One region of the Streptomyces sp. NPDC050448 genome, then DNA from elsewhere that is predicted to be linked to it. Evidence: riboswitches for the same ligand, from Rfam matches in the RefSeq annotation. Region 1 holds a riboswitch; the other holds the start of a gene.
The links. Region 1 has a riboswitch for guanidine ahead of AB0I68_RS09925 (multidrug efflux SMR transporter). Riboswitches for the same ligand answer to the same signal wherever they lie in the genome.
Positions count from the first base shown of each region.

Region 2: linked by a shared signal. The riboswitch ahead of AB0I68_RS37965 (Ohr family peroxiredoxin) and the one ahead of AB0I68_RS09925 (multidrug efflux SMR transporter) in region 1 are both predicted to bind guanidine.

Region 1 is NZ_JBFAJR010000005.1:321,755-332,806, reverse strand. It holds gene AB0I68_RS09945 (HNH endonuclease) at 1-337, opposite strand, end outside; gene bcp (thioredoxin-dependent thiol peroxidase) at 471-938, opposite strand; gene AB0I68_RS09935 (DUF3618 domain-containing protein) at 1,060-1,377, shown strand; gene AB0I68_RS09930 (co-chaperone GroES) at 1,472-1,774, shown strand; guanidine-III (ykkC-III) riboswitch at 1,835-1,916, shown strand; gene AB0I68_RS09925 (multidrug efflux SMR transporter) at 1,948-2,268, shown strand; gene AB0I68_RS09920 (transglycosylase domain-containing protein) at 2,289-4,514, opposite strand; gene AB0I68_RS09915 (ABC-2 family transporter protein) at 4,954-5,757, shown strand; gene AB0I68_RS09910 (ABC transporter permease) at 5,921-6,685, shown strand; gene AB0I68_RS09905 (ATP-binding cassette domain-containing protein) at 6,689-7,654, shown strand; gene AB0I68_RS09900 (DUF1707 domain-containing protein) at 8,067-8,759, shown strand; gene AB0I68_RS09895 (DUF445 domain-containing protein) at 9,361-10,701, shown strand; gene AB0I68_RS09890 (hypothetical protein) at 10,910-11,052, opposite strand, start outside.
Region 2 is NZ_JBFAJR010000074.1:2,432-13,483, forward strand. It holds gene AB0I68_RS37955 (FAD-binding oxidoreductase) at 1-1,066, shown strand, start outside; gene AB0I68_RS37960 (VOC family protein) at 1,590-2,018, opposite strand; guanidine-III (ykkC-III) riboswitch at 2,617-2,679, shown strand; gene AB0I68_RS37965 (Ohr family peroxiredoxin) at 2,760-3,206, shown strand; gene AB0I68_RS37970 (hypothetical protein) at 3,199-3,669, shown strand; gene AB0I68_RS37975 (phosphatase PAP2 family protein) at 3,706-5,046, shown strand; gene AB0I68_RS37980 (NUDIX hydrolase family protein) at 5,212-5,748, opposite strand; gene AB0I68_RS37985 (GNAT family N-acetyltransferase) at 6,014-6,586, shown strand; partial or broken gene AB0I68_RS37990 (heavy metal translocating P-type ATPase) at 6,976-7,152, opposite strand; gene AB0I68_RS37995 (SUKH-4 family immunity protein) at 7,206-7,766, opposite strand; gene AB0I68_RS38000 (3-oxoacyl-[acyl-carrier-protein] synthase III C-terminal domain-containing protein) at 8,302-9,360, shown strand; gene AB0I68_RS38005 (hypothetical protein) at 9,364-10,251, shown strand; partial or broken gene AB0I68_RS38010 (AMP-binding protein) at 10,257-11,052, shown strand, end outside.

The DNA.
Region 1 (11,052 bases):
TCCGCGTCGCGGTGAAGTGCGAGGTGTCGATGCCCAGCGCCGCTATCCGTCGGCTGATGTGCGTGTGGTTGCCGCCGACTTGACTGATGCCGAGCCGGGAGACCACTTCTCTGACGGACGTCGAGGCCGCGACCAACTCGCGCAGTCGTTCTTCCGTGTGCCGTACCCATTGCGTCGGGAAATGCGAGAAGTCGACGCCCGCCTCCTGCATCTTCGCGCGAAGGTAGCGCCTGGAACCCGGTGTGGGAGTGCCCCCGCACCAGATCACCGCATCGTTGAAGTTCGTCGTCACCCGAGCCGCCTCTTCCAGCAGGTCTCGTGTGTACCGCACCGTCATCGTTGCCCCTCCGCTCCGGCCGCGCGTTCGTGGCCTCGTACGGGCTAACGAACCGGTATGCGGACGGTTACGTCCGATAAACGGAGCGGCCCGCACCGGTTGGTGCGGGCCGCTCCGTGGGCGGAGAGCGGGGCTAGATGCCCAGGTCCTTGATGATCTTGGCTACGTGGCCCGTGGCCTTCACGTTGTAGAGGGCGCGCTCGACCTTGCCCTCCTCGTCCACGATCACTGTGGAGCGGATGACCCCGGTCACGGTCTTGCCGTACAGCTTCTTCTCGCCGAACGCGCCGTAGGACTCGAGGACCTTCTTCTCGGGGTCGCCGACCAGGGTGACCTTCAGGTGCTCCTTCTCGCGGAACTTCGCCAGCTTCTCCGGCTTGTCCGGGGAGACGCCGATCACGTCGTAGCCGGCCTCGGCCAGCACCGCCAGGTTGTCCGTGAAGTCGCAGGCCTGCTTCGTGCAGCCCGGCGTCAGCGCCGCGGGGTAGAAGTACACGATCACCTTGCGGCCCTTGTGGTCGGCGAGCGAGACCTCGTTGCCGTCCGCGTCGGGCAGGGTGAAGGCGGGGGCGGTGTCGCCCGGCTGGAGTCGCTCACTCATGTCAACAGTCTCCTCGGGAGGGGATCGGTACGGTCCGAGACTAAGCTGACAGACTGTTCATGGTGGGCTACGCCCCCCACGACCGAGCACGACCGACCATGACGACGACGGAGGCAGCGCGGTGCCGGAAGCCAGGACCCCCGCACAGATCGAGGCGGACATCGTCCGCCGCCGCGAGGAGCTCGCCGAGACGCTCGACGAGATCGGCGTGCGCCTGCACCCGACGACGATCATCGGGGACGCGAAGGCCCGGGTCGCCTCGACGGTGGACCACACCGCCGGGCGTGCCGTCGCCGCCGTGAACCGCCTCCTGACGGATGTGCGGGACGGCCTGCGCTACGAGGACGGTACTCCGCGCTTCGACCGGATCGCGCCCGTCGCGCTGGTCGCGGCGGGTGTGATCGGTCTGCTCGTCGCGTCGGCGCGGCGCAAGCGCTGATGACCCTGCGGCGCGCGGACCGGGCGCGGACGGGTAGGTTCGTGACGTGAGCGACAACACCAACACCACCACCCACGACAAGCTGCCCATCCGCATGCTGCACGACCGGGTGCTCGTGAAGTCCGACTTGCCGGAGGGCGAGCGGCGTTCGGGCGGCGGCATCCTGATTCCGGCGACCGCTGCCGTGGGCAAGCGGCTGGCCTGGGCCGAGGTGGTCGCGGTCGGGCAGAACGTACGCAGTGTGGAGCCGGGCGACCGGGTGCTGTACGACCCTGAGGACCGGGCCGAGGTCGAGGTGCGGGGTGCGACGTACGTGCTGATGCGCGAGCGGGATCTGCACGCCGTGGCCGCGGAGCGGCTGGAGGGGTCCAAGGACTCCACCGGGCTGTACCTGTAGATCCCTCTGATCGTCCCCCGTAGGGGAAGGGGCCGGTGACGGGCGTCACCGGCCTTTGTCGTGGGCTTTGCTACGGTGGCGGGGAACCCCGACGAGACGCGCCGTACCGGGTGGCCGTGGCTGGACGACAAGACGACGCACCCCGTTCGCTCTCGTTGCCGGAGGTGCCTGTCATGGCCTGGGTCCTGCTTCTCGTCGCCGGTCTGCTCGAGGTCGGCTGGTCGATCGGTATGAAGTTCACGGAGGGCTTCACCCGGCTGTGGCCCAGTGTGTTCACCGGTGCCGGGATCGTCGCCAGCATGGTGCTGCTCTCGTACGCCGCCAAGACCCTGCCCATCGGTACCGCGTACGGCGTATGGGTGGGCATCGGTGCGGCCGGGGCCGCGGTGCTGGGTATGGCGGTGCTGGGTGAGCCCGTCACCGCCGCCCGGATCTTCTTCATCTGCCTGCTGCTGGTCGCCGTGGTGGGGCTGAAGGCGACCTCGGGTCACTGATCTCCCCTTACGGGCTCCCGCTATTCCAGGTATTGCGACGGGGGGCGGCTGCGCGGGCGGCCGCCGATGACGCCGCCCAGGGTGCCGGCCGTGGTGCCGGCCGTGGTGCCCGTGGTCGTCCCGGTGGTGGTCGTCCCGGTGGTGGTGCCCTCGTCGCTCTGGCCTCCCGTGGTGTCGCCCTCCGTGGTCTGGCCCCCGGTGTTCTGCCCCTGGTTCCGGCCGCCCTGGTCCTGGCCGCCGTTCGGCGGCGTCGGCCGGTTCGGGCGGTTCGGCCGCCTCGGCGGTGCCGGGGGTTCCGGGGCGCTCGCGTCCGGCGTCGGCTCCGGGGTGCTCGGGATGAACGGCGGCGGGGACGGGGCCGCGCCCGGCTGGAGTTCGAGGTCGAAGTCCAGGGGGTCGCTGCCCTCCAGGGCCGTCTTCGTGTACTGCGCCCAGATCCGGGCCGGGTAGCCGCCGCCCCCGATCCGGGCTTCGCCGAGCGCCCCGTACAGGGATTCCAGGGAGCCCGTGTCGGGGTCCTGGCCCATCATCGAGACGACCGTGACCAGGTCCGGGGTGTACGCCGCGAACCAGGCGGAGCGGTCCAGTTCGGCTGTGCCCGTCTTTCCGGCGGCCGGGTGCCCGGCGGCGAGGGCGGCCGTGCCGGTGCCGTTGTCGACGACGCTGACCAGCATGGACGTGGTGGTGTCGGCGGCTTCGCGGCTGACGGCCTGTTTCGGGGTGCGGTCGGGCAGGCGGATGCTGTCGCTGCCCTTGGTGATCTTCTCGAGGAGGGTGTACGGGGTGTAGCGGCCGTGGTCGGCGAGGGTCGCGTAGGCCTGGGTCATGTCCAGGACGCTGGCCTGCATGGTGCCGAGGGCCATCGCGGGGCTCGCGACGAAGTTCGGGGTGCCCTCGGGGATGCCGAGGTCGATGGCGGTCTTCTTGACCTTGACGGTGCCGACGTCGACGACCATCTGGGCGAAGACCGTGTTGACGGAGAGGTCGGTGGCGGTGGTGACGGTGATGTTCCCGTACGACAGCTGGCCCTCGTTCTCGGGGGCGTAGGGGGTCCGGCTGCCGACCACGCGGCGCTTGTTGTCGCCGTTGTAGAGGGTGTTGGGGGTGATCAGGCGGCCGTCCTGGGTGCGGGAGTCGTTCTCGACGGCGGAGGCGAACACGAACGGCTTGAAGGTGGAGGCTACCTGGTAGTCGTGCCGGGTCGCGTTGTTGACGTACTGCTTGGTGTAGTCGAAGCCGCCGTACATGGCGACGACCTTGCCGGTGGCGGGGTCGATGGAGACCCCGCCGGCCCGTACGAAGCGGTCCGCCTTGTTCGTCTCGGGGTCGAGCTTGCTCGCCATCTTCTCGTCGACGGCGTCGACGAAGGCGTTCTCGCGGCGTCTGTCGATGGTGGTGGTGATGCGGTAGCCGCCCTCGGCGAGGGTCTTCTCGTCGAGGATCTTGTGCTCGACGATGTAGTCCTTGACGGCTTCGACGAGGTAGCCGCGCTGGCCGGAGAGGCCGGCGGCCGGGCGGACCTTGCCGGGTTCGGGGAACCGTGTCGTGGTCCGCTCGGCCGCCGGCAGCCACTGCTTCTTGACCATGCCGTCGAGTACGTAGTTCCAGCGGGCGACTGCGCGGTCGCGGCTCTGGGGGTGGGCGACGACGTCGAAGGCGCTGGGGGAGTTGAGGAGGGTGGCGAGGTACGCGCCCTCGGCGGTGGTGAGTTTGCCGATGTCCTTGCCGTAGTAGGCCTGGGCGGCGGCCTGGATGCCGTAGGCGTTGCGGCCGAAGTAGCTGGTGTTGAGGTAGCCCTCGAGGATGTAGTCCTTCGATTTCTCGCGGCCGAGTTTGATCGCGATGAAGAACTCCTTGACCTTGCGCTTGATCGTCTGTTCCTGGCCCAGGTAGTAGTTCTTGACGTACTGCTGGGTGATGGTCGAGCCGGACTGGGTGCCCTTGCCGGTCGCCGTGTTCCAGGCGGCGCGGAGCATCGCCTTGGGGTCGACCGCCCGTTCGGAGTAGAAGTCCCGGTCCTCGGCGGCCAGTACGGATTCCTGGACCGTGCGGGGGATCTGCGAGAGCGGGACGTTGACGCGGTTGACCTCGCCGTCGCGGGCGAGCTGGGAGCCGTCGGCGTAGAGGTAGACGTTGGACTGGGCGGTCGCGGCGGAGTTGGCGGGCGGGATGTCGACCAGGAGGTAGCCGGCGACGAGGGCGCCGACGATCAGCAGGGCGATCAGCAGGACCACGCCGAGGACCATGCGCCAGGTGGGGACGAAGCGGCGCCAGCCGGTCCGCTTCCGTTTCCGCTCGGCCTTCTTGGCGGCTGCGTGTGCCTGCCTCTCGCTCTTCCCGTTCTTCCCGCCCCTCCCGTTCCTCCCGTTCTTGTTGCCCGTGTCGCCCTTGTTGCTGCGGGGTGCGGCCGGCGGCTGCGCGGGAGGTTCTGCGGGGGTGTCCGGGTCACGAGGGCTCCAGCCCGGTGGTGGTGACTGGTCGCTCATCGCCAGGACTCCTCGACGCCGTACGAAATATCCACATCTGTGCTCCGTGCTGTCTACCCGATGACCGCCCGTTCCGCGCTGGACGGGCGTAAACCGGTCGCGTGGATCGCCCCTCCGCACTAAGCTCGCGCGCTTTGGCCGACCTAGGAACGACCGGGGAAAACGGAGGGATACGGTGCGCCAGGGAACGGCTCGCAGAGTGTGGCTCTATCCGGCCGTCGCGGCCGGCGGGTTCCGGCGCTACGCCACGTACGGGACGGCGACGGCGGCAGGGGTGTTCACCAACACCGTCTTCGGCTTCATCCTCGCGTACACGTACGTCGCGTTGTGGGACGAGCGGCCCGGACTGGGCGGCTACGACCAGGCGCAGGCACTGACCTTCGTCTGGGTGAGCCAGTCGCTGCTCGCCGCGGGCGCGTTCATCGGCGGCGGCTTCCAGGACGAGATGCAGGAGCGCATCCGTACGGGTGACATCGCCGTCGACCTGTACCGGCCGGCCGATCTCCAGATGTGGTGGCTCGCGGCCGATCTGGGGCGCGCGGGCTTCCAGTTGCTCGGGCGCGGGGTGGTGCCGTTGCTCGCGGGGGCGCTGGCGTTCCAACTGGCGTTGCCCGCCGACCCGGTGCGCTGGCTGCTGTTCCTGGCGTCCGTACTCCTCGCGCTGCTCGTCAGCTTCGGGATCCGGTACCTGCTGGGGCTGGCCGCGTTCTGGCTGATGGACGGGGCCGGGATCAACATGATGGCCGTCGTCGTCACGATCTTCTTCTCCGGGATGCTGCTGCCGCTGACGGTGTTCCCGGGCGGCTTCGGCGAGTTCGTCCGCGTCCTGCCGTGGGCGGCGATGCTCCAGGTGCCGCTGGACGTGCTGCTGGGCGAGCACGCCGGCGCCGGGGGTGCGGTGCGGGCGCTGGGCTTCCAGGCGGGCTGGGCGCTCGTACTGCTGGGCCTGGGGCGGCTGTTGCAGTCGGCGGCTACGCGGAAGGTGGTGGTCCAGGGTGGCTGAGGCGCCGGATGCGGTGGCGGCGGTGGGAGCGGCTGAGGCGGCGGACGTGGTGGGGGCGGTGGGTGCGGCGGGTTCAGCGCCGCGGTGGCGCGCCCTGCCGCTCGACGTGCCGAAGCGGAACCGCGCGGCGGAGGGGCTGCGCGGCTACGGGCTGATCGTGGCGATGTGGGTCCGGTCGACGATGACGTACCGGACGTCGTTCTTCCTGTCCGCCTTCGGGAACGCGGCGATCCAGCTCCTCGACTTCGTCGCGATCTGGATCATGTTCTCGCACGTGGACGTGCTCGGCGGCTTCACGCTGCCCGAGATCGCCCTGCTGTACGGCTCCTCCTCGGCCTCCCTGGGGCTCGCGGACCTGCTCCTCGGCAATACGGACCGGATCGGCGTCCGGATCCGCGACGGCTCGCTCGACACCATGCTGGTGCGCCCGGTCCCGGTGCTCGCGCAGGTCGCGGCGGACCGCTTCGCGCTGCGCCGGGTGGGGCGGACCGGGCAGGGCCTGGCGGTGCTGGTCTGGGCGGTCTCGGCGCTGGACGTGGACTGGACCGCCGGGAAGGTGCTCCTGGTACCCGTGATGATCGTGGCCGGGGCAGCGATCTTCGGGGCGGTGATGGTGGCCGGGGCGGCGTTCCAGTTCGTCGCCGGGGACGCGGCGGAGGTGCAGAACTCCTTCACGTACGGCGGCAACACGATGCTCCAGTACCCGCCGACGGTGTTCGCGAAGGACCTGCTGCGCGGGGTCACGTTCATCGTGCCGCTGGCCTTCGTCAACTGGCTGCCCGCCCTCTACGTACTGGGGCGGCCCGACCCGCTGGGGCTGCCGGGGTGGGTGGCGTTCCTGAGCCCGCTGGTGGCCTTCGTGGTGTTTCTGCCCGCGTCGCTGGCGTGGCGCGCGGGTCTTCGTTCGTACCGGAGCACAGGGAGCTGAGTGGTGGCGGGCACGGATGTGCTGATCGAGCTGGACGAGGTCGAGAAGGTCTTCGACGTACGGCGCCGGGTGAGCCCGATGCGCCGGGAGAAACGGCAGGTCAGAGCCGTGGACGGGATCAGCTTCGAGGTGGCGCGGGGGGAGGTGGTCGGCTACATCGGGCCCAACGGCGCCGGGAAGTCGACCACGATCAAGATGCTGACCGGCATCCTCACCCCGAGCGGCGGCCGGCTGCGGGTCGCGGGCATCGACCCGGCGCGGGAGCGGATGCGGCTGGCGCACCGGATCGGGGTGGTGTTCGGGCAGCGGACCACGCTGTGGTGGGACCTGCCGCTGAAGGACTCGTACGGGCTGATGCGGCGGATGTACCGGATCCCGGAGGCGAGGTTCAAGGAGAACCTGGAGCGCTGCGTGGACCGCCTCGACCTGGCCGAGCTGCTCGACGTACCGGTACGGCAGCTGTCGCTGGGCCAGCGGATGCGCGGGGACATCGCGGCGGCGCTGCTGCACGATCCGGACGTGCTGTACCTGGACGAGCCGACGATCGGGCTCGACGTGGTGAGCAAGGCGAGGGTACGGGGCTTCCTGCGGCAGCTGAACGCGGAGCTCGGCACGACCGTGCTGCTCACGACCCATGACCTGCAGGACATCGAGCAGCTGTGCGAGCGGGTGATGGTGATCGACCACGGGCGGCTGATGTACGACGGGGCGCTGGGCGGTCTGCACTCGATGGGGGAGAGCGAGCGGACGCTGGTGGTGGACCTGGAGCGGGAGCTTCCGGAGATCAGCGTGGCGGGGGCGCGGGTGGTGAAGGTGGACGGGCCGCGGCAGTGGCTGGCGTTCCCGGCGGGGGCCTCGGCGGCGCCGCTGGTGGCGGAGGTGGCGGCACGGTATCCGCTGCTGGACCTGTCGGTGCGGGAGCCGGACATCGAGGACGTGATCGCGCGGATGTACGCGGGGCGGGGCTGAGGCGGGCCCGGGGCCGGGGCGGTGCGGGGCTGGGCCTGGTCCGGGGCCCGGGGTGTCATGAGCGGGCCAGGGCCAGGGCCAGGGCCAGGGCCTGGCTAGGGTCGGGGACCGAGGCCGGGCCAGGGCTCGGGACCACGGCTCGGGATCAGGGCTCGGGATCAGGGCCCGGAACCACGGCCTGGGACCGGGGCTCGGGATCAGGGTCTGGGATCAGGGCTCGGGACCACGGCTCGGAACCAGAGCCTGGGAGCAGAGCTCGGGACCACGGCTCGGAACCACGGCCCGGGACCAGGGTCTGGGATCAGGGCTCGGGACCAGGGCCCGGGACCAGGGATAGATCAGGGATGAGCTGGGGTCCGGGCCGGGGCTGGGGCCATACAACTCCCTTGCGTGGCTGCATAGTCTGTTCCCCATGACTGACGAGCGGCCGGAGAAGCCGTTGCCGGAGCTGAGGGCGTCGGATGCCGACCGCGAGCGGGTGGCGGAGCGTCTGCGGGACGCCGTCGCCGAGGGCCGGATCGACATGGAGGAGTTCGAGGAGCGGCTGGAGGCCGCGTACACGTCGAAGACGTACGCGGAACTGGAACCGCTGACCCGCGACTTGCCGGCGCCGGGCGGGGCCCCGATGGCGGTTGCGGCGTCGGCCCCGGGGCCCGCCGTGACCCCGGCGGACCGTTCGTGGCCGTCCAGGGTCGGGGGTGACGGCCTGCCCGCGGCAGCATCGCCGGCCGTCGCGGTCATGTCGTCGTTCCAGCGCAAGGGCAACTGGACGGTGCCCGCCCGCCTGGACGCGGTGGCGTTCTGGGGCGGCGGCGAGCTCGACCTGCGCGAGGCGAACTTCGCGGAGCGGGAGGTGGTCATCAACTGCGTCGCGATCATGGGCGGGATCCAGATCACCGTCCCGCCGGGCGTGGACGTCGACGTCCGGGGCTTCGGCTTCATGGGCGCCTTCGACCAGCGCGACACCCCGGGCCCGGTCGCACCGGGCGCCCCGCGGGTGGTCGTGACGGGCTTCGCCTTCTGGGGCGGCATCGAGGTCAAGATCAAACCCCCGAAGACCCGCAAACCCCTCAACGGCGGCCCGAACCTCCGCAAGGAGCTGTAGCGGGGCGGGTGCCATGGCGGGCTGGAGCCGGCACGAAGCCCCGTCCGGGCCCTGCACGCCCCCCGGCCGAGCTCGACGGCCTGGCCGCCGGGACCGCCCGGCCCGCCGGGCCCGGCCGGAGCCCCGGCGGGAGCCCCGGCGGGATCCCTGGCCGGAGCCCCGGCGGGAGCTCTGGCCGGAGCCCCGTCCGGAGCCCCGGCGGGTGCCCTGGCCGGAGCCCCGGCGGGAGCCCCGTCCGGAGCCCCGGCCGGTGTCCGCGGTTCGGCCGGAGCTTGACCAGGCCGTGGGGCCGGGGCCGGCCGGCCCGCTGCGGCCTCCGGGCGCGGCAGGTCCCGGGCGGCGATCACCGTCGGTCTCGCGGCCGGGCCGGAGCCGGCACGGAGCCACGGCCGGGCACTGCGCGACCCCCGGCCGGGGCTCGGCCGAAGCCCTCGGCCGGTGCGCGGGGCCCGGCCGAGCGTGGTCGGGCGGTCCGGGCCGCCGGGCCCGGGTCTTCGTACTCCTCGGCGGCCGGCGAATCGGCGTGCCGGGAACTCCTCGGGCTTCCGGGGAGTCGGATGCTATGCAGACAAAACCGGCGCCCGGGGGAAGGTAGGAGCACGTGGACAACCGCACCACCGCCACTGGCACTGGCACAGGCACAGGCACAGGCACAGGCGCAGGCGCAGGCGCAGGCACCGGCGGCTTCGCGTTCAGCGAGGCCGACGAGGAGCGCCGCCGCGGCGTCCGCCGCATGAAGACCACCGCGACCGGCCTGCTGGTCCTGGTCGCGCTGGTCTACGTACTGACCACCTGGGCGGAGCACTCCGGCGCCGGCTGGGCCGGCTACGTCCGGGCCGCCGCCGAGGCCGGCATGGTCGGCGCGCTCGCCGACTGGTTCGCCGTCACCGCGCTGTTCCGGCACCCGCTCGGCCTGCCCATCCCGCACACCGCGATCATCCCGACCAAGAAGGACCAGCTCGGTGTCTCCCTCGGGGAGTTCGTCGGCGAGAATTTCCTCTCCCCGGACGTGGTCCGCACCCGCCTCCACGCCCTCGGCATCGGCGCCCGGCTCGGATCCTGGCTGGCCGAGCCCGCGCACGCCGACCGGGTCACGGCCGAGCTGGCCACCGCGCTGCGCGGAGCCCTGACCGTACTGCGCGATTCCGATGTGCAGGCCGTCGTGGGGGAGGCCATCACCCGGCGGGCCGAGAGCGCCGAGATCGCGCCCGGGATCGGCAAGACCCTGGAGAAGGTCGTCGCGGACGGCGGGCACCGCCGCGTCGTCGACCTCGTCTGCGGCAAGGCCCACGACTGGCTGGTGACGCACGGGGAGTCGGTGATGGGCGCGGTCCAGGGCGGCGCGCCCGGCTGGACCCCGCGGTTCGTGGACCGCAAGGTCGGCGAGCGCGTGTACAAGGAGCTGCTCCGCTTCCTGACGGAGATGCGGGACATGCCGGAGCACCCGGCGCGCGGGGCGGTGGACCGGTTCCTGACGGACTTCGCGGCCGACCTGCAGTCGGACACGGAAACCCGGGCCCGGGTGGAGCGCCTGAAGTCCGAGATCCTGCAGCGCGGGGAGGTCCAGGAGGTGATCGCCTCCGCCTGGACCGCGATCCGGTCGATGATCATCTCGGCGGCGGAGGACGAGCGGAGCGAGCTGCGGCTGCGGCTCCGGTCCTCGCTGCTGTCGCTGGGGGCGCGGCTGGCCACGGACGGCCGGCTCCAGGACAAGGTGGAGGGCTGGATCGAGGGCGCGGTGGTGTATGTGGTGACCAACTACCGGGCCGAGATCACCTCGCTGATCACGGACACCGTGGCCGGGTGGGACGCCGAGCACACGTCGCGGAAGATCGAGGCCCACATCGGCCGGGACCTGCAGTTCATCCGCATCAACGGCACGGTGGTCGGCGCCCTGGCCGGGCTGCTGATCTACGTGGTGTCGCAGGCGTTCGGCGCGTAGGCCGGTCCGGCGCGTAGGCCGGTCCGGCGCGTAAGCGGATCGGCGCGTAGGCCGGTCCGGCGCGTAAGCCGAATCGCCGCGCGGGCCGGTCCGGCCGCACGCGGGCTCGGCGCGCAGGCCTGCGCGCAGGCCGGTGCGCCGTGGCCGCGCCGTGGCCGCGCCGTGGCCGCGCCGTGGCCGCGCCGTGGCCGGGCCGCCCCGGCACGGTTCAGCCGCGGTCGGCGACGGCCCAGGACGCGGCCGCCACGACGGTGGCGGCCCCGAGGACGGCGGGCCACGCCCCGACCTTCTTGGCCAGCGGGTGCGCGCCCGCGAAGCCGGCGAGGTACAGCGCCCCGAGCCCTGCCGCCG
Region 2 (11,052 bases), on a different contig from region 1:
CGGCGCCGGACTCAGCCAGCTGGAAGCGGTGACCACGCTCGCGAAGCGGAACTTCGCGGTGACGACGGGTACCGAAGGCACGGTTGGCCTGTCCGGCGCGACGCTCGGCGGCGGCTTCGGCTTCCTGACCCGCTGGCTTGGGATGGCCTGCGACAGCCTGATCGGCGCCGAGGTCGTCGTCGCCGAGGGCGGCGAGTGCGCCAAGGTGATCAAGGCGGATCTGAACCACAACTCGGACCTGTTGTGGGCGCTGCGTGGCGCGGGCAACGGCAACTTCGGGATCGTCACCTCACTCACCTACAAAGTGTCCCCGCTGAAGAGCGTCACATATGTGCAGGCCACGTGGGACGGCATTGGCGACCTGCGTAGGGTCTTCGACGCCTGGCAGCGCACCGCGCTGGACGCTGATGACCGCCTGGGCACGCAGCTCGAGATTCACCGCAACCAGACCTTGCTGTTCGCGGTCCTCGCGGAGGGAACACCCGCGGAGGCCAACAGGCTCCTGGCCCCGATCCTGTCGGTCGGCACTCCCCAGGTGTCGGTGCAGGTAGGCAACTGGGGCGAGGTGTATGCGGGATTCCAGATTCCGACCGAGAACGAACCCGCGAACTGGAAGTTCTACTCGCAGTTCGCCAGGAAGCCGTTCCCGGGCGAGGCGATCGACGTGATCTCCTCGTTCATGCGGGACGCGCCCACGGACGACAGCAACTTCTTCACTCAGGCGTTCGGCGGGGCGGTCAGAAGGAGCCCCCGCGGCGGCACGGCGTTTCCGCACCGTGACGCACTCTTCTACTCCGAGCCTGGTGCCGGCTGGGGGACCCGCTCCGACCAGCCGGGCATCTGCGACCCGCTCACCCCGCAGGCCCAGGCTTGGATCGCAGAGTTCAGCCAGGCCATGCGCCCCTACGTGGATGGCGCCTACGTCAACGTGCCGAACGTCGGCATGCAGGACTGGGAGACCGCCTACTGGAGGGACAACTTCGACCGCCTGCGCAAGATCAAGGCGAAGTACGACCCGCACAACGTCTTCCAGTACGACCAGAGCATCCCGCCTGCGTCCTGCTGACCGGGCACGGCCTGAGCCTCCTCCCGGGGGGTGGCTCGTCCACTATGTGCGAGCACAGGGATTGTCTGCTCCCGGCATTCCGGGCCTTTGGATCAAGGCCAGGCCGCGACCGTGAAGGCTGTGCAGGCCAGTGTCCGCGGCGGGACCCTGCGTCCCGCAACTTGTTCTCGTCGACCCACAGCGGAATGCCTGGTGCCCACATCCGCGCTCAGATCGACGACCACTCACGCCTGAGAGCGACTCCGGCGTCGGCTTCCTCCCCCCACGGAGGGTCCGGGCTCCAGCCATCGGCAATCCTCTTCGCAGTTGTCCCAGGCATCCGGCCGCTGTGCCTGCGCGGCGTGTCGCGCAGGCCGGCCGCCCCTCCACCGTGCGCCACTGGCTTCGCGAGGAGGCGATCAAGCCCTGGCAGCACCGCTCCTGGATCTTCATCACCTGACCCACGGTTCCGCCCCAAGGCCGAGCGCGTGCTCATCCTTTACGCCCGCACTTGGGGTGGGGTGCCGCTCGGCTCGGAAGGCGCTCAGTCGATACAGAACTCGTTGCCCTCGATGTCCTGCATCACGATGCACGAATCGTTGCCGTCATACAGGAGTCGCACGCGTACCGCGCCGAGCGCGACCAGTCGTGTGCATTCGGCTTCGAGCGTGGCGAGGCGCTCTTCACCCACGAGCCCGGTGCCGACCCTCACGTCAAGATGCAGCCGATTCTTGGCGGCCTTGCCTTCGGGAACGCGCTGAAAGAACAGTCGCGGGCCCACGCCTGAGGGATCACCGCAGGCGAACCATGAACCCCGATCCTCAGGAGACCGGGAGCGGTCGAAATCGTCCCAATTGGCGAACCCCTTCGGTGGCGGCGATATGACGTACCCCAACACCTCGCACCAAAAGCGAGCGAGGCGCTCAGGTTCTGCGCAGTCGAAGGTGACTTGGAACTGTTTGATCGATGACATCGGCGCACCATAGCAGCGCAACTCTGGTGCTCATCTCCCGGTAGCGATCTGCATATTGACGGGAGGATGGTCCGTGCGAGCCGCTGCTGCGTCGTGCGGTCCGGGGCCGACCCGATGCCGATGCCGATGCCGATGCCTCCAAGGGGTTGCCCGTCGTTCCGGACCAGGCCGTCGGCCACGGCCCTCGCCGCGTTCCCCGACGGCAGCCTGCGGGCCCGGGGCCACAGCTACGGAGAAGACTCCTCCCGAGTGAGGACCGGAACCGCACCCACTCCGAGCCGTGCACAACCCCGACAGGCCCTTGGCCACCTTGGACATCAGGTGATCGGACCGGACAGCCCGAGATGCCAACAACGCTTCCGGCAGCATGCGTTGCCCGTCCGTATGGATCACTGACGATCTCCAGGAGCCTCTCCCGCCCCGGCCGGTCGGCGAACGCTCGGCAGGGAAGCCCCCGGACATGACGAAGCGCCGCCAGGGCCTGTCTTTGGACGTCATCTGGTGCGCGCCGGCCGGGGACGTTCGTGGGTGGGGACGGGTGAGGAGGGTCACCGCAGGGGACCGGCCCGGCGGGGCCGCTCCCGTTGCTAGATTGTTCGGCGGCCCGGTCCCGAGGCCCCGGACGAGATGCGCCGTACCCGGTTACGCACGACGACGCGCCAGGCGCCGTCCCACCGGCAGGCGCCGTAGCGCTGTCCGGCCCCGGGCGGCGTTCCCTCGTCGCACAGATGGGCTGACCACATGACCGTGCCGCTGACCCGCACTCTCTACCGGACGATCGCACACGCCAGCGGGGGCCGTACCGGATCGGTGGTCACCGGCGACGGGCGCCTCGACGTCCGTCTGGCTCCGCCGCGCAAGAAGGTGCCCGGTACCACCAACCCCGAGCAGTTGTTCGCGGCCGGGTTCGCCGCCTGTTTCACGTCTGCGCTCGCCGAGGTCGCAGCCGAGTTCGGGGCGGATGCCTCGGCCGCGCGCGTCGCGTGCGAGGTACAGCTCGGTACCACGGACACGCCCGCGGGCTACGGTCTCGCGGTCTGCCTCACGGTCTCCCTGCCGGGGTGGAAGGCGGCTGACCTGCTGCCCCTGCTCCACCGGGCGGACGCGGTCTGCCCCTACTCCCAGGCAGTCCGCGGGAACATCGAGCTCTCACTGCTGGCCGTGGACGACACCGCCGTCGATGCCTGAGCCGGCGGGCGTCCTCGGAAGCCTTCCGGCAGAGGGCGGGCCGGGCATCCCGGTACCCGAGCGGGGCGCGTGGCTGCGGCGCGGCATCAGCCGGAACGGCGGACCCCTGGTGGAAGACCGCGAGGTGGTGTGGCTGCAGGCCGGTCCGTACTTCGCCGACAGCCGGGGCTTCGCCGGCGTCACGTCCTTCGACGGCTCCCGCGTGCACTTCCACCACCTGAGGGGCGAGCCCGGCGAGGACACGGGCACCTTCCGGTGGGAGGGTGCGAACCTCGTCGAGTGGGGCAGCAACACGGACGCCGCGATCCGGGGCCGTGCGGGCGGCGCGGCACTTCGTACCCGCGTGGCCGTGGCCGCTGCCCCAGGTGAGCCGATCGCTGTGAGCTTCGAGGTACCCGTGACCAGCGGAACGCATCCGCTCCGCTACTATGTTCGATCTAACAGTGATCGAGTGGAAATATGAATATCGGCTGAATAAGTGGCATCTACGATATCGCGAATGTTTTCGAGGATAGGCGGCGGCATCAAGTCCGCTGCGTGGCGTCAACCACGGGTCGTGCTGTGGGCTGCGGTGAGTGTGCTGGCCCTTGGGTTCCTTGTCGCACTGGAGCTCGCCGCCCGCCGTTACGGAGTGCCCGGACCGGTCACCAGCCAGGCGCGAGAGGTGATCTTCGCGCCCCGCTCGGGGACGGTGCTGTACGCCGGCATGGCGTTGGTGATGGTGGTGCTCAGCTGGCGGCAGCGGTTCATCGCGGTCGGTGCCGCGATCGGCATCGACCTCGTCTTCTGGCTCGTGCGGTCGGCGGTCGGCGCCGAGATGATGTACGGCAACGGCGCGTTGTGGGTCACTTTGGCCTGTGCCGTCATCGCCGTCACGCGCCGCACCGGCCAGGACCGTGCCCTGCTGCTGAAGGGCGTCGGTCTGGCCCTGCTGCTGGTGGCCGGCCGCAAGACCGGCTACGCCTGGCTGCTGATCACATCGAAGACGCGCCCGATGGTGCTCGACCAGTACGTGGCGACCGCCGATCACGCGCTGGGCAACCCGTCATGGGTGGCGGGCCGGATCGTCGAGGCCACCGGCACGGCCGGCTTCCGCGTCCTTGAGTTCGTCTACATCCAGCTGGCGGTGATGGCGGTCATCGTCGCGCTGTACCAGCTGCGCAACGTGGCGGTCGAGCGCCGCTTCCCGGGCCATCACCTGGTGCGCACCTTTCTGGTCATCGGCCTGCTCGGGCCGGGCATCTACATGCTCTTCCCGGTCGTCGGACCGATCTTCGCCTTCGGTGGTGACGGGGGGCAGTGGGCAATGGCCAACCTGTGGCCCGACACGCCGCCGCAGGTCGGTACCCCGCACCCGATGCTCTTCGACGGGATCACCCCGCGCAATTGCATGCCCAGTCTGCACACGGCGTGGGCTACCGCGATCTTCATTCATTCCCGCAGGGGCCCGCGGGCTCTGCGATTCGCAGGCGTGTTCTGGCTGATCGCCACGCTCGGCGCCACGCTCGGCTTCGGTTACCACTACGGCGCGGACATCATCGCCGGGGTGGTGTTCACCGTCACGATCGAGACGGCGCTGCGCTCGCTCGACCGCGGCTTGGACCGGTCGGGAATCCAGCTGGTCGTCTACGGTGCCGCGGTCTTCGCTGCGCTCTTGGCGTCGTACCGCTATCTGTCGCTGGAGATGGCCACGTACCCGTGGGTCTTCGGGCCGCTGCTCATCCTGGCGATGACCTCAGTGGCCTACGGCTACGTACGGACCACCAAGCAGTGGGAACGGAATGCCGCGTCGGTGCATGTGCCGGAACCGCGAGGCGAACGGGAACCCGAACTGGTGTGAGTCGGTACGCGGAGCACAACGGCCACGCACCGTGCGGGCATGCCGAACTCGTCGACATGCCCGCACGGTAACCGATCCAGAGGCTCCGGACTTGACGGCCACAGCTTCAGCGGATCGGGTGCGCGGCGTCTGCTGCGGCCGTCAAGGGGGCAGTGCGCGGCGACTTCAGTACGTGTGGCCCACATGCGCGAGGGCCTGCTTCAGCAGCACTGCATGGCCGCCCGGCATCTCGCTCTGCACGGCTGGTGAGGCTGCTTCCTGCGGGCTGAACCAGACGAGGTCCAGGGCGTCCTGCCGGGGACGGCAATCACCCGTCACCGGCACGACGTAGGCGAGTGCCACCGCGTGCTGGCGAGGATCGTGGTAAGCGGTTATGCCTGCCGTGGGGAAGTACTCGGCGACCGTGAAGGGCTGCAGGGAGGCAGGGACGCGGGGCAGGGCCACCGGGCCCAGGTCCTTCTCCAGGTGGCGCAGCAGCGCGTCACGGACCCGTTCGTGGTGCATGACGCGGCCGGACACCAGAGTGCGGCTGATCGTTCCGTCCGTGCCGATCCGCAGGAGCAGTCCGATGCTGGTGACTTCGCCGGTGTCGTCCACGCGTACGGGAACGGCCTCGACGTACAGGATTGGCATCCGTGCCCTGGCCATGTCCAGCTCGTCGCTGGTCAGCCAGCCGGGCGTAGTTTCGGTCATGTCAGACATCGCTTGATCATACGTTCCCGGGCGGGCCGCGGCCCAGATCACACGTCTGACGGCCAGGAGGCAGTGTGAGCAGGCCGAAGAGGGGCCTTCGACGCCGTGGTGTCCTCCGCGTCCGCCACCGGGCCTGCGTCAGCCGAGCCGGGTTCCCGGCTCCCGCACACCGCCGGGAGGGCGGCCAGTGTGCCGCGGTCTTGCCAGGGGGACGGCCCGCCGGTTCTTCTGTATCCCGTTGCAGCGAGTCGCTCCGCGAACAATCATGGCCGTCATGGAGCGACCGAGGCAGATCATCGAGTGCGGAGACTTCGTCCTGCGATGCTGGCGGGGGCAGAGCGATTTCGCTCCGGCATTCAAGTTGATCGAGGAGTCTCTGGAGCACTTGCGCCCCTGGGAGCCGTGGGTCGCCCGTCACAGCGAGAGGAACACCCGGGACTTCCTCGCGAAGGCCGAGTCGAACTGGGCAAGCGGTGACGTGTACAACTACGCCATCGCCAAAGACGGCACTCTCATCGGGATGTGCCAGACCTACCGCGGGGCCGAACCTCGGGGCCGGCGCATGGGGTACTGGCTGCACCCTGCCGCCACTGGCCAGGGCATCGCCACGAGAGCGGTGGGGGCCATGGTCACCGAGATGTTCGCCCTGCCGGACGTGGAGTACCTGGAAATCGCGCACGACCTGGCCAACACCTCCAGCGCCGCCATACCTCGCCGGTTGGGCTTCGCCGGAGTCCTGCGTGAACCCGGAACGCCGCCCGCAGCTCCCTCAGGCAGCGGGATCGACGTGGTCTGGCGGCTGAACCGCCCTACGCCGCCCGTCACGGCACTCCCCGCTGCTGAATAGCTGAACCCACCGACCTTGACTCCTGTCCCTTCGGCACCACACGAGACGACCTCCTCAGCCGGGATGGATGTGGCACCGCGTGGTGGGAGGAAGGCGAAACCGAGCCGTACACCGCGCCCGCAGTCGGCGAAGATCCGCGGAGGGTGTGCGGCCCGTCGGCTCGTCTGCTCGTCGTTCTCACGGAACTCCGTTCAGAATGCGAAGCGCCATTCCTGGTTGACGATGAAGGGATCCGCCCGGAAGGGCCCAACAGCAGAACCGTGCCCCTGCACGCAGTCCCAGATCTGCAGAACTGCACCCGGCGGCACAGGTGTTGGGATGGAAGGGCGTACGACGCCCCCACAAGCGCCTCGACTGCCCGCGGGCGCCTGACTCGGGAGTGACTTGCCGCCTTCCCGCACGGTCACGTCCTTGGCGGCCAGGGCCGCCAGGGAGCGCAGGGTTTCACCGGTGCCGTGCCGGGCGCGTGCCTCCAGATGGCGGCCCGCCAGGACGAACAAGGGCACTCCGACGGCGGCTTCCAGGTAGACGTGCGCGACCTCGCCCCCCGCCGACGGGAGGAACGTGGTGGCCCCGGCGGCATGTCCTTGGCCTCGCGCCTTGGCCGTCCGCTACCGCTTCACAGCATGGGGTAGGAGTCGAGGTACAACTCCCAGAACTCCGCCCCGCTCTCGAACGGCAGAGGATCCCATCGGGACATGCCCTCGCGGACGATCTCCTCCACGTCGGCCCAGTCGTGGGGATCCGGGCGCTCCTCCGGGCCGGGCCGCTCCACGGCGAACTTGTAGACGAGGTAGCTGAGCGAGGAGAGATCCCGGTGGATCAGCTCGTACTCGATCTCGGAGTCCGGGTCGGAGACCCAGATCGTCCCGTCGTCGAGACTGACGAAGACGTCCGCCTGATAGAGCTTCCCCAGCGGCTGCAGTCTGCCGTGCGAGGTGTCGACCGGCTCGGGGTCCAGCCCTTCGGCAAAGGCCCTGTCCGGGTTTGCCGGATCCCGGTCCGCCAGATGCTCAAGAATCCGGAAAAGCCCTCCCGAGTGCGGGACTCCGACCTCCGTCGCGAAGCTCGCGCCGTCCCCGTCCGGCCATATCCGTGCTGCCGGCTCAGGCCGGAATCTCAGCAGATCACCCGGCACGGCCCCCGCCGTGATCGCGCGCCAGTCAACCCGGACCAGCATCGGTCACCATCCTTGATCCGTGCACGAACTCCCTTACGCGTGAGGAGAACGCGCAAGCCTTGTAACCAATACTGCACTGCAGCCGCAGCGATGCCGCCCCGGACGTCCGAATCGACGGCTGGACGGTGGCCTGATGAGCCCGTACGACAGCACGGGTTTCGCCGTTCCGGACGAGCGCCGCTCGATCGATCTCTGAGGGCCGTGTCCGGGAAGGCGTTCCGCGGCTCCGCCCGAGGGCCGGTCGGCACCCCGTGGTCCCAGTGAGCGGACCAGGTGCTTCCGGACAGGTTTTCGAGCGCGTGTGCGCCGTCGGAAGGTGCGGAGGCCTTGCTCCTGCCCGGTGTCGCGGCACGGTCGGGTGGCCGGTATTCGACCGTATCTCCCCTATGTGTGGATCTCTGGGCAGTCGGTGAAGTATCCGTACGTTACGGTAACTTCGCTGTCCGTCATTCCCGGACGCACCCTGCATCCCTCTGCCATCCACCGCCCCGGCACCCCCATGCCCACGGGCGGATCGCCACGGAGAGCGACACACATGAGCACGACCGCATACAGCCGGATAGCCTCCTTAGGCGTCCGGCTCCCTGCAGCAGTCCAGACCACCCCCCAACTCGCCGCCCGGGTCCCAGGGCTGGGCGACGTGGACATCGAGAAGATCACCGGGATCGCCGAGCGGCGCGTGTGCGACCCCGACCCGGCCGCCGGTGAGGACTCGTTCGGGATGGCTCTGGCCGCCGCCCGAGACGCGCTGGCGTCCTCCCGTTACCGGGCGGCCGACCTCGACATCGTCATCTCCGCCTCGATCACCCGCTTCAAGCAGGGCGATCGCTTCACCTTCGAGCCGTCCTTCGCCGCAATGCTGGCGAGCGAGCTGGGCGCCCGCTCCGCCATCCATTTCGACGTCTCCAACGCCTGTGCCGGAATGATGACCGGCGTCTGGCTGCTCGACCGGATGATCCGCTCCGGTACCGTGCGGCGCGGCCTGGTCGTCAGCGGCGAGCAGGCCACCCGCGTCGCGCAGACCGCTGCGCGGGAGATGACGGATTCCTACGACCCGCAGTTCGCCTCGCTCTCCGTCGGGGACTCGGCGGCCGCGGTCCTCATGGACGTGTCCACCGATCCGGCCGACCGCATTCACTACGTCGAGCTGATGACCTGCTCCGAGTACTCCCACCTGTGCATGGGCATGCCGAGCGACCGCACCCAGGGCATCGCCCTCTACACGGACAACAAGAAGATGCACAACCGCGACCGGCTCAGGCTGTGGCCGCGGTTCCACGGGGATCTTCTGGCCAAGAGCGGGCGGTCGTTCGCCGGTGAGGAGTTCGACTACGTCATCCAGCATCAGGTCGGCACGCGTTTCATCGACTACGCCAACGAGATGGCCGAGGATGAATTCGGCACCCCCATGCCTGCCTCCCTCTCCGTGGTGGAACGCTACGGAAATACCGCCACGACGTCGCACTTCCTGACGTTGTGCGAACACCTCAGGGCCGGGACCGCCCGCCGCGGCGCCAGGTTCCTGCTGGTTCCGGCTGCCTCCGGCGTGGTCACCGGTGCCCTGTCCGCGACCCTCACGAACGTGGGGGTGTGAGCCATGGGCATGGTCATCACCGCCGCCGAAACCGCTGTCCCGGCCCCGGCCGTCCCCACCGCCCCACCGGGAGCTCCCGCCCAGGCCGCGGCATCCGTCGTGGACCTCGCCGGCCGGGCCGCCCGAGGCTGCCTGGCCCGGGCGCGGGTGTCGGCCTCGTCGATCGGCGTGCTCGTCAACGTCGGCGTCTACCGGGAGCACAACACCTTCGAACCGGCCATGGCGGCCTTGGTGCAGAAGGAGATCGGCATCAACCTCGACTACATCGCCGACCCCGAGCCGGCCGCAGGTTTCTCGTTCGACCTGATGAACGGAGCCTGCGGCGTGCTCAACGCGGTCCAGGTGGGGCAGGCACTGCTGGCGACGGGAAGCACCGAGCGCCTGCTGATCACGGCGGCCGACGTCCACCCGGGGGGCGACGCGGACCGCGACACCGGCTACCCGTACGCGGACCTGGCCGGTGCCTTCCTGCTGGAGCGCAGCGCCGACCCCGACGCCGGCTTCGGGCCGGTGCGCCACTACACCGCAGACCGGCCCACAGGTGTCGAGGGCTACCTCGACACCGGCACCATGGGCACGCAGGGGCGGACCACGATCACCGTCAGGCGTGAGCCGGGCCACCGGGCGCGGCTGAGCGAGCTCGCGGCGCGTGCTGTCACCGAGTACGCGGGGGAGTTCGGCGTCGACCTCGACCGGACCCTGGTGATCGGCCCGTCCGCGACCACTGCCGGGGCCGGGGGTGGGGGAGAGCCGCACACCGCGGCGCCCGTCCTCGGCTACCTCGGGGCGATGGACGGCGTACGCCGGGACGACTACGACCAGTTCCTGTTCGTGTCCGTCGGCGCCGGACCCAGCGCGGCGTGTGCCGTCTACCGGCCCGAGGGGTGGTGAGCCCGGTGAGGCGTACGAGGCCGGCCGCCGGACAGACCGACACGGGGGAGGAGCCGACCGGGCAGCCCGCGGACCGGCCCGAGGAGCACCTGGCCGGCGCCACGGGCAGCGTGCCCGGGTGGCTGGAGCGAAACGCCCGCGCCTTTCCCGACAAGCCGGCCGTGATCCACCCCGTCGGCCGCAACTCCCGGTACGGCACCGTCACCTACGGGCAGTTGCAGGAGACGGCCGAGGAGCTGGCCCGCGGATTCGAGCGCGCCGGGATCACCAGGGGTACCAAGACGGTACTGATGGCCCCACCCGGCCCGGAGCTGTTCGCGCTCGTCTTCGCGCTGTTCCGGGTCGGGGCCGTGCCCGTCGTCGTGGATCCGGGCATGGGCGTGCGGCGCATGCTGCACTGCTATCGGGCCGTGGGCGCCGAGGCGTTCATCGGGCCGCCCCTCGCCCAGCTCGTGCGCGTCCTGGGCCGCCGTACCTTCGCCGGAGTGCGGGTTCCCGTCACCCTCGGGCGGCGCCGGCTCGGCCGCGGTCACACGCTGGCCGCACTGCGCGTCGCGCCCGCGCCCGCGCCCGCTCACGGGACCGGGACCGGGACCGGGAGCGGCATGCGCGCGGACGGGGCGGCGCCGACGGGCGGGGACGACCTGCTGATGATCGGCTTCACCACCGGAAGTACGGGCCCGGCCAAGGGAGTCGAGTACACCCACCGGATGGCGTTGTCCATCGCCCGCCAGATCGAGGCCGTCCACGGCCGCACCCGCGACGACGTCTCCTTGATCACGCAGCCCTTCTACGGGGTGC